3 regions of the Streptomyces sp. NPDC048481 genome follow, and region 2 is predicted to be linked to each of the others. Evidence: predicted binding sites of a transcription regulator. Region 2 holds the regulator's gene; each other region holds the start of a gene.
What was found. The regulator HrcA, encoded in region 2, represses chaperone genes, less so after heat shock. The targets are predictions, from matches to a motif close to TTNGCACTCNGNNNNNCNGAGTGCNAA.

Region 1 (4,053 bases), on a different contig from region 2:
GACCTCTTCCGTGGACCTCGGTCCCGCCGTGGCGCTGAGCTGCCGCGAATGCGGTCACCGCGTCCCCCTCGGCCCGGTCTTCGCGTGCGAGGAGTGTTTCGGCCCGCTCGAGATCGCGTACGACTTCTCCTCCTACGACACGGAGGAGCTGCGCAAGCGCATCGAGGCGGGCCCGGCGAACATCTGGCGCTACGCGCCGCTGCTGCCCGTCCCGGCCGACGTGGCGGACAAGCCGAACATCAACCCAGGCTGGACCAAGCTCGTGCAGGCCGACAACCTCGCCCGCGAGCTGGGCGTCGAGCCCGGCAGGCTCTTCGTCAAGGACGACTCCGGCAACCCCACGCACTCCTTCAAGGACCGCGTCGTCGCCCAGGCCATCGAGGCCGCCCGCGCCTTCGGCTTCACCACCCTGTCCTGCTCGTCCACCGGCAACCTCGCCGGCGCGGTGGGCGCCGCGGCCGCCCGGGCGGGCTTCCGCTCCTGCGTGTTCATCCCGCACGACCTGGAGCAGGGCAAGGTCGTCATGGCCGCGATCTACGGCGGCGAGCTGGTCGGCATCGAGGGCAACTACGACGACGTCAACCGCTTCTGCTCCGAGCTGATCGGCGACCCGGCGGGCGAGGGCTGGGGCTTCGTCAACGTCAACCTGCGCCCGTACTACGCCGAGGGCTCCAAGACGCTGGCCTACGAGATCTGCGAGCAGCTCGGCTGGCGCCTGCCCGACCAGCTGGTCGTGCCGATCGCCTCCGGCTCGCAGCTCACGAAGATCGACAAGGGTCTCCAGGAGCTGATCAAGCTCGGGCTCGTCGAGGACCGGCCGTACAAGATCTTCGGTGCGCAGGCCGAGGGCTGCTCCCCGGTGTCCGTCGCCTACAAGGCCGGGCACGACGTGGTGCGCCCCCAGAAGCCGGACACCATCGCCAAGTCGCTGGCCATCGGCAACCCGGCGGACGGCCCGTACGTCCTCGACATCGCCCGGCGCACCGGCGGCGCGGTGGAGGACGTGAACGACGAGCAGATCGTCGACGCGATCAGGCTGCTGGCGCGGACCGAGGGCATCTTCGCGGAGACCGCCGGCGGGGTCACGGTCGGGGTGACGCGCAAGCTGATCGAGAGCGGCCTGCTCGACCCGGCGAAGACCACCGTCGTCCTCAACACCGGCGACGGACTGAAGACCCTGGACGCGGTGGCCGGCACGGGCCTGACCGCGACCATCCGTCCGAACCTGGACTCCTTCCGAGAGGCTGGCCTCGTATGAGCGTCAACGTCCGCATCCCCACCATCCTGCGCACCTACACCGGCGGCGCCGCCGAGGTGAAGGCCGAGGGCGCGACCCTCGGCGAGGTCATCTCCGATCTGGAGAAGAACCACACCGGCATCGCCGCGCGCGTCCTGGACGACCAGGGCAAGCTGCGCCGCTTCGTCAACGTGTACGTGAACGACGACGACGTCCGCTTCGAGCAGGGCCTGGAGACGGCGACCCCGGACGGCGCCGGCGTCTCGATCATCCCCGCCGTGGCCGGTGGCTGACCGCCGTTCAGTACCCGCCGGTAGTAACCGTCGGTAACAGCGATTACCGAGAGTTCACCGAATTGCCCTCTCCGCGATAGAAGCGGAGGGGGCAATTCAGTGTGGTTGAGCGCGGTACAGTTGGGGAACCCGGCCCGGATCACCGGATCCGGAGCCTTTGTTTTCTTTCTTCAGCCGACAAGAAGCAGCCAAAGTGCGGACCCCTTTCGCGGCTTTTGTGGCTTTTGCAGGGCCCGACTTGCCCTGAATTCGGGCGAATTCTCGCCACATTCCGGATCCCGTGCGTCCGGAATTCTCGTCCGAGTGACCTGTTGCAGAGGGCAGTTGGACAGATACATTCGGCCGCGGTCGACGCGTTCCGGCGCACGCCCCCAACCAATGGGGGGTGAGGTCTGACCCGGATCCGCGAAGTGTGGATCTGTGCAAGGGCCAGTAATAGGGGAGTTAGGCATGGCTCAGGGCACCGTCAAGTGGTTCAACGCGGAGAAGGGGTACGGCTTCATCGCGGTCGACGGTGGTGCGGATGTTTTCGTCCACTACAGCGCGATTCAGATGGACGGCTACCGCACCCTGGAAGAGGGTCAGCGGGTCGATTTCGAGATCTCGCAGGGCCAGAAGGGGCCGCAGGCGGACATGGTCCGACTCGCGACCGGCTGAAGCGCGCGCCGACTGACAGCGTCGTTCTTCTGTACATCTGTCACATTTGTCGAAGGGCTCGCACCTCCCGGGGTGCGAGCCCTTCGGCCTGCCCGGGGCAGGGTGTCGCCCCGGCCCGCGGGGGTGCGGGCGGGGTGTCCGCGACGGCGCGGGTCTCGCGGAGGCGCTTGCACTCTCCGGGGTCGAGTGCTAATCATTGGCGTTAGCACTCTGAAGGTGAGAGTGACAACGAAGGACCGGGTCGGTGAGGCCCGCAGGCCAGGTGGGGCAAGGAACCACGAGGCCGGCGAGCCGTCCGTCGCGGGCGCCAGCGCGGTCCGGAGCAATCCACCCCAGTCCGGGAGGACCACTTCACATGGCCAAGATCATCGCGTTCGACGAGGAGGCACGGCGCGGCCTCGAGCGCGGCATGAACCAGCTCGCGGACGCCGTGAAGGTGACGCTCGGCCCCAAGGGCCGCAACGTCGTCCTCGAGAAGAAGTGGGGCGCCCCCACGATCACCAACGATGGTGTGTCCATCGCCAAGGAGATCGAGCTCGAGGACCCGTACGAGAAGATCGGCGCCGAGCTGGTCAAGGAAGTCGCGAAGAAGACGGACGACGTCGCCGGTGACGGCACGACGACCGCGACCGTCCTGGCCCAGGCCCTGGTCAAGGAAGGCCTGCGCAACGTCGCGGCCGGCGCCAACCCGATGGCCCTCAAGCGCGGCATCGAGAAGGCCGTCGAGGCCGTCTCCGGCGCCCTGCTGGAGCAGGCGAAGGATGTCGAGACCAAGGAGCAGATCGCTTCCACGGCCTCCATCTCCGCCGCCGACACCCAGATCGGCGAGCTCATCGCCGAGGCCATGGACAAGGTCGGCAAGGAAGGCGTCATCACGGTCGAGGAGTCGCAGACCTTCGGTCTGGAGCTCGAGCTCACCGAGGGCATGCGCTTCGACAAGGGCTACATCTCGGCGTACTTCGCCACCGACATGGAGCGTATGGAGGCCGTCCTCGACGACCCGTACATCCTGATCGCGAACTCCAAGATCGCGAACGTCAAGGACCTGCTCCCGCTCCTGGAGAAGGTCATGCAGTCGGGCAAGCCGCTGCTGATCATCGCCGAGGACGTCGAGGGCGAGGCCCTGTCGACCCTGGTCGTCAACAAGATCCGCGGCACCTTCAAGTCCGTCGCGGTCAAGGCCCCGGGCTTCGGCGACCGCCGCAAGGCGATGCTGAACGACATCGCCATCCTCACCGGCGGCGAGGTCATCTCCGAGGAGGTCGGTCTCAAGCTCGAGAACACCTCCCTGGACCTGCTGGGCAAGGCCCGCAAGGTCGTCATCACCAAGGACGAGACGACCATCGTCGACGGCTCCGGCTCGTCGGACCAGGTCGCGGGCCGGGTCAACCAGATCCGCGCCGAGATCGAGAACAGCGACTCGGACTACGACCGCGAGAAGCTCCAGGAGCGCCTGGCGAAGCTCGCCGGCGGTGTCGCGGTCATCAAGGCCGGCGCCGCCACCGAGGTGGAGCTCAAGGAGCGCAAGCACCGCATCGAGGACGCCGTCCGCAACGCGAAGGCCGCCGTAGAGGAGGGCATCGTCGCCGGTGGTGGCGTGGCGCTCATCCAGGCGTCCGCCGTCTTCGAGAAGCTGGAGCTCGAGGGTGACGAGGCGACCGGCGCCAACGCCGTGCGCATCGCGCTGGAGGCCCCGCTCAAGCAGATCGCCGTCAACGGTGGTCTCGAGGGTGGCGTCGTCGTGGAGAAGGTCCGCAACCTTCAGGTCGGCCACGGTCTGAACGCCGCGACCGGCGAGTACGTCGACATGATCGCCGAAGGCATCATCGACCCGGCGAAGGTCACGCGCTCCGCTCTGCAGAACGC
Region 2 (4,053 bases):
CGAAGTGGAACGAGACGACCGGCACCGGGTTGTCCAGGAGCACGGCGAGCTTGGCGTCGTAGCCGTCGTCGCGGCCGCTGTCCGGGTCGCCCAGCTCGGTCTCGTACCAGGCGGCCTCGCCGGCCAGCTGATGGGCGTAGACCTCTATGGCGCCGGCGGCGGGGAGGGGGGCGCCGGGCGCCGCCTGGGAGCCGGGGTTCGCGCCGGGGTGGTCGGGCTGCGGCATGAAGAGGTTCACGCCGAAGGGACGGCCGGTCAGGCTCCGCAGCTGTTTGATCTCCTGGTACATGCCGTCGGCCGTCTTGTACCCGGCCGCGAGGAAACCGAGTCCGCCGGCCTCGGCCACGGCGGCGGCGAGCCGGGGCACGGAGACACCGCCCGCCATGGGGGCCTGCACGATCGGGTGCGGGAGGAGATCGGTCAGTGCGGAGGACATGACGGCATGTTGTCACGTCCTTTGAACAAGTCCGAATCGGCCCCGCGCCCCGCCCGCGCGGGCGCCGGGACAGTGTTCCCGACGCCCTCGCGGCACCGCTCAGCGCCCGTTGAAGGCGTCCTTCAGCCGGGAGAACAGACCCTGCTGGCCGGGCTGGAACTGGCCCGTGGGCCGCTCCTCGCCGCGCAGCTTGGCCAGCTCGCGCAAGAGCCGCTCCTGCTCCGGGTCCAGCTTCGTCGGCGTCTGCACCTCGACGTGCACGATGAGGTCGCCGCGGCCGCCGCCCCGCAGATGCGTGACGCCCCGGCCGTGCAGCGGGATCGACTGGCCGGACTGGGTGCCGGGCCGGATGTCGACCTCCTCCAGGCCGTCCAGCGTCTCCAGCGGCACCTTCGTGCCGAGGGAGGCCGCCGTCATCGGCAGGGTCACCGTGCAGTGGAGGTCGTCGCCGCGCCGCTGGAACTGCGCGTGCGGCAGCTCGTGGATCTCCACGTACAGGTCGCCGGCGGGGCCGCCGCCGGGGCCGACCTCGCCCTCGCCCGCGAGCTGGATGCGGGTGCCGTTGTCGACGCCGGCCGGGATCTTCACCGTCAGCGTGCGACGCGAGCGGACCCGCCCGTCGCCCGCGCACTCCGGGCACGGGGTCGGCACGACGGTGCCGAAGCCCTGGCACTGCGGACACGGCCGCGAGGTCATGACCTGACCCAGGAAGGACCGGGTCACCTGCGACACCTCGCCGCGGCCGCGGCACATGTCGCACGTCTGGGCCGTCGTCCCCGGCGCCGCGCCCTCACCGCTGCACGTGGTGCAGACGATCGCCGTGTCGACCTGGATGTCCTTGGTCGTGCCGAAGGCCGCCTCTTCGAGGTCGATCTCCAGCCGGATCATGGCGTCCTGGCCGCGGCGGGTGCGCGAGCGCGGGCCGCGCTGGGACGCCGTGCCGAAGAAGGCGTCCATGATGTCGGAGAAGTTCCCGAAGCCGCCGGCCCCGAAGCCGCCGGCGCCACCGCCGCCCGACTGGGACAGCGGATCGCCGCCGAGGTCGTAGACCTGCTTCTTCTGCGGGTCCGACAGCACCTCGTAAGCGGCGTTGATCTCCTTGAACCGCTCCTGGGTCTTCGGGTCCGGGTTCACATCCGGGTGCAGCTCGCGCGCGAGCCGCCGGAAGGCCTTCTTGATCTCTTCCTGCGACGCATCGCGGCGCACGCCGAGGACGGCGTAGTAGTCCGTGGCCACTTACGACTCCGCCAGGATCTGTCCGACGTACCGTGCCACCGCTCGTACCGCTCCCATCGTTCCCGGGTAATCCATGCGGGTCGGTCCGACCACGCCCAGTTTGGCGACTGCCTCGCCGCCCGAACCGTAGCCCACCGACACCACGGAAGTGGAGTTGAGCCCCTCGTGGGCGATCTCGTGACCGATGCGAACGGTCATGCCCGAATCCCCCGCCTCACCAAGGAGCTTGAGGAGCACGACCTGCTCCTCCAGCGCCTCCAGGACGGGCCGGATGGTGAGGGGAAAGTCATGTCCGAAGCGGGTGAGATTGGCGGTGCCGCCGATCATCAACCGCTCCTCGTTCTCTTCGACGAGCGTCTCCAGCAGGGTGGAGAGCACCGTCGTGACCGTGCCGCGGTCCTCCGCCTCGAAGGCGTCCGGCAGATCCTCCACCAGACGCGGCACGTCGGAGAACCGGCGGCCCGCGACCCGGCTGTTGAGCCGCGCGCGCAGGTCCGCCAGGGAGGACTCGCCGAAGGGCGCCGGGCAGTCCACCATCCGCTGCTCGACCCGCCCGGTGTCCGTGATCAGCACGAGCATCAGGCGCGCGGGCGCGAGCGAGAGAAGCTCCACATGCCGCACGGTCGAACGGGTCAGGGACGGGTACTGCACGACGGCGACCTGACGGGTGAGCTGTGCGAGCAGCCGTACCGTGCGGGCCACGACGTCGTCGAGGTCGACGGCGCCGTCGAGGAAGTTCTGGATGGCCCGGCGCTCCGGGCCGGTCATCGGCTTGACGCCGGCCAGCTTGTCGACGAACAGCCGGTAGCCCTTGTCCGTGGGGATGCGCCCGGCGCTGGTGTGCGGCTGGGCGATGTACCCCTCGTCCTCCAGGGCGGCCATGTCGTTGCGGACCGTCGCCGGGGACACGCCGAGGTTGTGACGCTCGGTGAGCGCCTTCGACCCCACGGGCTCCTCGGTGCCGACGTAGTCCTGGACGATGGCGCGCAGGACCTGAAGTCTGCGTTCACTCAGCATCCGCGCGCACCTCCAAGATCTCGTCCCCCAGTCCCCTGGGCGTCTCGTCTGGCACTCTTCACATCCGAGTGCCAGCGTTCCCCGGCCCAGTGTACGGCTGTGGGGTACACCCAGGGCAAGGTCGGCCCCTCCGGGGGCGTTGTGCAGCTAGCGTCGCGGTATGACGGTGACTTGGGAAGAGCTCGGATGGGAGCGGCTCGCGGAGGGTGTCGGCCGGGTGCGGCTGCCGGGCTGGGACTGCACCGCGGGGCTGGTCGTCGGGGCGGGCGCGGTGCTGATGGTGGACGCCGGATCCAGCCTGGCGGAAGGGGCGCGGCTGCGCGCCGAGGCCGAGGAGCTGACGGGTGCGCGTGTGACTCATCTCGCGCTCACCCACCCCCATTTCGACCACGTGTTCGGGGCGGCGGCGTTCGCGGGCGCGGAGGTCTACGGGGCGGTGGGCGCGGACGCCGTGCCGCGCGAGGAGCTGCGGGCGGACGCGGTGCGCAACGGCCTCGACGAGACGGCGGCTTCCGAGGCCGTCGACACCCTCGTGCGGCCCCGCCATCCGGTCTGCGGCGAGTGGACCCTCGGCCTCGGCGACGGCCGCCAGGTCCTGCTCGCCAACGTCGGCCCCGCCCACAGCGCCCACGACCTGGTGGTCCTCGTCCCCGGAGCCGCCGGCTCGCCGGAGGTGGTGTTCTGCGGCGATCTGGTCGAGGAGTCCGGCGAACCGCAGGCCGGGCCGGACGCCGTCCCCGGCCGCTGGCCCGCCGCCCTCGACCGCCTCCTGGAGCTCGGCGGCGAGGACGCGCTGTACGTGCCCGGCCACGGGGCGACGGTGGACGCCGCGTTCGTACGGGCCCAACGCGACGCCCTCGCGGCCCGTTTCGGCGTGTCGCGCTGACCCTGTGCCCCGCGTCCCGCGGCTTCTCCTATCGTCATCCGAATGCGCGAGTACTCCACCGACCTGACCCCCTCCTGGAAGAAGCCGAAGCCCGTCCCCGAGGTCCCGGCGGACCCCGGTCTGGTCGTGGAGGAGCCCGGCACCGGGTTCTGCGGCGCGGTGACCGGCTGCGAGGCGGGCACGGTGACCCTGGAGGACCGCTTCGGCAAGCACCGCGTGTTCCCGCTGGAGCCCGGGGGCTTCCTGCTGGAGGGCCGCACGGTCACCCTCGTCAGACCCGCCTCGGGGCCGGCGCGCCCCTCCCGCACCGCCTCCGGCTCCGTCGCCGTCCCCGGCGCCCGCGCCCGGGTCGCCCGCGCCGGACGCATCTACGTCGAGGGCCGGCACGACGCCGAACTGGTCGAGAAGGTGTGGGGCGACGACCTGCGCGTCGAGGGCGTCGTCGTGGAGTACCTGGAGGGCGTCGACGACCTGCCGT
Region 3 (4,053 bases), on a different contig from region 2:
GCGGCGTTCTCCAGGGCGGAGCGGGTCACCTTGACCGGGTCGATGACGCCGGCCTTGACGAGGTCGCCGTACTCGCCGGTGGCGGCGTTGAAGCCCTGGCCCTTGTCCAGCTCGGCCACCTTGGCGGTGATGACGTAGCCCTCGAGGCCCGCGTTCTCGGCGATCCAGCGCAGCGGCTCGACGACGGCGCGGCGGACGACGGCGACACCGGTCGCCTCGTCGCCGGTCTTGCCCAGGCCGCCCTCCAGCACCTTGGCGGCGTGGACGAGAGCGGAACCGCCACCGGAGACGATGCCCTCCTCGACCGCGGCGCGGGTCGCGGAGATGGCGTCCTCCAGGCGGTGCTTCTTCTCCTTCAGCTCCACCTCGGTGGCGGCGCCGACCTTGATCACGCACACGCCGCCGGCCAGCTTCGCGAGGCGCTCCTGGAGCTTCTCGCGGTCCCAGTCGGAGTCGGTGTTCTCGATCTCCGCCTTGATCTGGGCGATGCGGCCCACGACGTCCTCGGAGTTGCCGCCGCCGTCGACGATGGTGGTGTCGTCCTTGGTGACGGTGACGCGGCGCGCGGAGCCGAGCACGTCGATGCCGACCTGGTCGAGCTTGAGGCCGACCTCTTCGGAGATGACGGTGGCGCCGGTGAGGACGGCCATGTCCTGGAGCATCGCCTTGCGACGGTCGCCGAAGCCGGGGGCCTTGACCGCGACCGCGTTGAAGGTGCCGCGGATCTTGTTGACGACGAGGGTGGAGAGCGCCTCGCCCTCCAGGTCCTCGGCGATGATCAGCAGCGGCTTGGAGGAGTTGGTCTGGATGACCTTTTCCAGCAGCGGCAGCAGGTCGGCGATCGAGGAGATCTTGCCCTGGTTGATGAGGATGTAGGGGTCCTCGAGGACGGCCTCCATGCGCTCCTGGTCCGTCACGAAGTACGGCGACAGGTAGCCCTTGTCGAAGGCCATGCCCTCGGTGAAGTCCAGCTCCAGACCGAAGGTGTTGGACTCCTCGACGGTGATGACGCCGTCCTTGCCGACCTTGTCCATGGCCTCGGCGATCAGCTCGCCGACCTGCTGGTCCTGGGCGGACAGCGCGGCGACGGCGGCGATGTCGGACTTCTCGTCGATCGGCCGGGCGGTGGCCAGGAGGTCCTCGGAGATCGCCTTGACGGCGGCGTCGATGCCCTTCTTCAGGGCGGCCGGGGATGCGCCGGCGGCGACGTTCCTGAGGCCCTCGCGCACGAGCGCCTGCGCGAGCACGGTGGCGGTGGTCGTACCGTCGCCCGCGATGTCGTTGGTCTTGGTCGCCACCTCCTTCACCAGCTGGGCGCCGAGGTTCTCGTACGGGTCCTCGATCTCCACCTCACGGGCGATGGTGACGCCGTCGTTGGTGATGGTCGGTGCGCCGAACTTCTTGTCGATGACGACGTTGCGGCCCTTGGGGCCGATCGTCACCTTGACGGTGTCGGCAAGCTTGTTGACGCCGCGCTCAAGGGCGCGACGGGCGTCCTCGTCGAACTTCAGGATCTTCGCCATGGGAGCGGTTCAGCCCTCTCGGAAAGCGTGGGAGAAACGAACTGCGCCCCCAGCGCCCGGCTGCATGGAGTAGCGGGGGCCAGGGGCGCAGTTCACTGCAAAACTGGGTGAATTACTTCTCGATGATCGCGAGGACGTCGCGAGCCGAGAGGACGAGGTACTCCTCGCCGTTGTACTTCACCTCGGTGCCGCCGTACTTGCTGTACAGGACGACGTCGCCGACCTTGACGTCGAGCGGCAGGCGCTCGCCGTTCTCGAAGCGACCCGGACCGACCGCGAGGACGGCGCCCTCCTGGGGCTTCTCCTTCGCGGTGTCCGGGATGACCAGGCCAGAGGCGGTGGTCTGCTCGGCGTCGAGCGGCTGGACCACGATGCGGTCCTCGAGCGGCTTGATGGCAACCTTGGAGCTGGTGGTCGTCACGATCCGACCTCCCCCTTCGGAGATCTCACGGGGTTAACTGTCTGAGGTGGCGACCAGGTGGATCCGTCGTCGCGGGTGCCGGACCTGCCCGTCGCTGTGTTGGCACTCTCCAGTGGTGAGTGCCAGAGCCGAGACTATGACCGCGATTAGCACTCGGTCAAGCGGAGTGCCAATGGTGGCGGCGCGTCGGCGGGATTTCGGTCGGGCGTGAGGTCGTCGCCGGCCGGTGACGGGGGCGCGCTCAGAGGTAGTCCTCCAGGCGGGCCACCGTCAGGTCCTGCTCCTGGACCTGACGCAGGAGCCGGGTCGTGCGGTCGCGCAGGGACGGTCCCGGCGACTCGTCCGGGGCGACGGCGATGACGTCGCCGGGGCCGAGGCGGTGGGGGCCGTGGGAGTAGGAGAGACCCGTGGGGCCCATGGCGGCCCGCCACAGGACGAGCGCGGCGATGCCGCAGTCGGCGGCGGCGCGCCGGGTGGTGGCGTCGTAGGCGCCGTAGGGCGGACGGAGGAGGCGCGGGCGCAGGCCGAACCGGGCACGCAGCTTGTCCTGCTGGCCGCAGATCTCGGCGCGCTGGCCGGAGTACGGCAGACCGCGCAGGGCCGGGTGGTCGAGCGTGTGGTTCTGGATGCTCGCGCCGACCGACTGGAGCCGGGCGAAGTGCGCGTACCCCGGGCCGACCACGCTGTCGGTGAGGAACATGCTCACCGGCAGGCGCAGTTCGCGGACCATGTCGACGAAGCGCGGGTCGCGCTCGGCGCCGTCGTCGTAGGTCAGGAAGACGACCCGGTCGGGGGTGGGGACGTGGTCGAGGACCGGCGGCAGGGCCGTTCCCGGGCTGCCGGGCAGGGCGCGGGCGGGGTGGGCCGGCGCGGCGGCCGGCGGAGCCGTCAGGCCCCAGCTGCGGTAGGGGGCCGGGGCGGGCTCGTGCACCCGGCCGGCGGCCTTTCTGCCCAGTCGCTCGATCGGGTCGACGGACTGGGCGCAGCCGGTCAGGGCCGCCAGGATCAGCGCGACGGCCGTCAGCGCGCGCGCCCTCACAGGTAGTCCTCCAGCCGGGCCACCGCGTAGCCCTTCGCCGTGACCTTGTCCAGGAAGCGGCGGACCATGTCGGGCATCGTGCCCTTCCAGTCGCCGCGGCCGCGGAAGTGGGTGAGGACGATGTCGCCGGGGTGCAGGTCCTGGTCCTCCTCGCGGTACTCCCAGTGGTCGACGAAGACCTCCTCGTCCCACAGCGGGGCGTAGCGCACGCCGCAGGACTTCGCCGCCCGCAGGGTGTCCCGGTTGTAGTCGCCGTACGGCGGCCTGAGGTACGCGGGGCGCTCGCCGTACTGCCTGCGCATCACCTCCTGCATGCCGCAGATCTCGTGCTTCTGGCGGGCGTAGGAGAGGCCGGGCAGGTAGAGGTGGTGGAGGGTGTGGTTGTTCAGGCTCACCCCCAGGTCGCGCATCTTCTTGAAGTAGCCGTAGTCGTCCTTGATCAGGTAGTCGCTGAGGAAGGCGGTGTACGGGACCTTCAGCTCGTTCATCATGCGCAGGAACGCCGGGTCCTTCTCGGCGCCGTCGTCGACGGTGAGGAAGACGACCTTGTCGTCGGTCGGGATCGAGGTGAAGACCGGCGGCAGGCCGAGCTCCTCGTGGTCGTCGACCTCGAAGCCCTTGCGGGTGGTGATCTCCGGCTTGCGGGCGGGCGGCGGCGGGGGCGTCAGCGGGACCTTGCGCAGCCCCCAGTGCCGCGCCGCGGCGACCCTGGCCCGCTGGGCGGCGCGGAGCCGGCCGGCGTACGCGTGCAGGGCGCGGGCGGGCGGCGCCTGCGGCGGCGCGGCCTTCCGGGCCTGCTGGCCGGGGGCGGGGCGGATCGCGCCGCCGGCGCCCCCGCCCGTGCAGCCGGACGCCAGAGCGGACAGCGCGAGGACGAGGAGCGCGCCCCGGATTCCGGTACGGCCGCGCTCCCGCCGGACTCCCGTACGTCCACACCGGCGCGGCCTCTGAGAACAACCGCGGTTGTCATCATCTTGTACGACAGGTCCCATGGCGCCGGATCCTCGCAGTCGCCGTCCGGGAACCCGGACCGACACCGCCGCACGACGCCCACCGTCCACCGACTGGCC

Region 1: the regulator HrcA is predicted to act here: its motif matches at 2,354-2,380, upstream of groL (chaperonin GroEL).
Region 3: the regulator HrcA is predicted to act here: its motif matches at 2,091-2,117, upstream of groES (co-chaperone GroES).

Annotation. Positions count from the first base shown of each region.
Region 1 is NZ_JBICXC010000005.1:430,332-434,384, reverse strand. Features, by position in the region: gene thrC (threonine synthase) at 1-1,258, shown strand, start outside; gene ACGFSH_RS18835 (MoaD/ThiS family protein) at 1,255-1,530, shown strand; gene ACGFSH_RS18830 (cold-shock protein) at 1,981-2,187, shown strand; gene groL (chaperonin GroEL) at 2,543-4,053, shown strand, end outside.
Region 2 is NZ_JBICXC010000001.1:554,926-558,978, reverse strand. Features, by position in the region: gene ACGFSH_RS02295 (nitronate monooxygenase) at 1-436, opposite strand, end outside; gene dnaJ (molecular chaperone DnaJ) at 536-1,672, opposite strand; gene hrcA (heat-inducible transcriptional repressor HrcA) at 1,673-2,689, opposite strand; gene ACGFSH_RS02280 (MBL fold metallo-hydrolase) at 2,850-3,575, shown strand; gene ACGFSH_RS02275 (DUF3097 domain-containing protein) at 3,618-4,053, shown strand, end outside.
Region 3 is NZ_JBICXC010000002.1:729,925-733,977, forward strand. Features, by position in the region: gene groL (chaperonin GroEL) at 1-1,523, opposite strand, end outside; gene groES (co-chaperone GroES) at 1,636-1,944, opposite strand; gene ACGFSH_RS09390 (polysaccharide deacetylase family protein) at 2,186-2,983, opposite strand; gene ACGFSH_RS09395 (polysaccharide deacetylase family protein) at 2,980-3,975, opposite strand.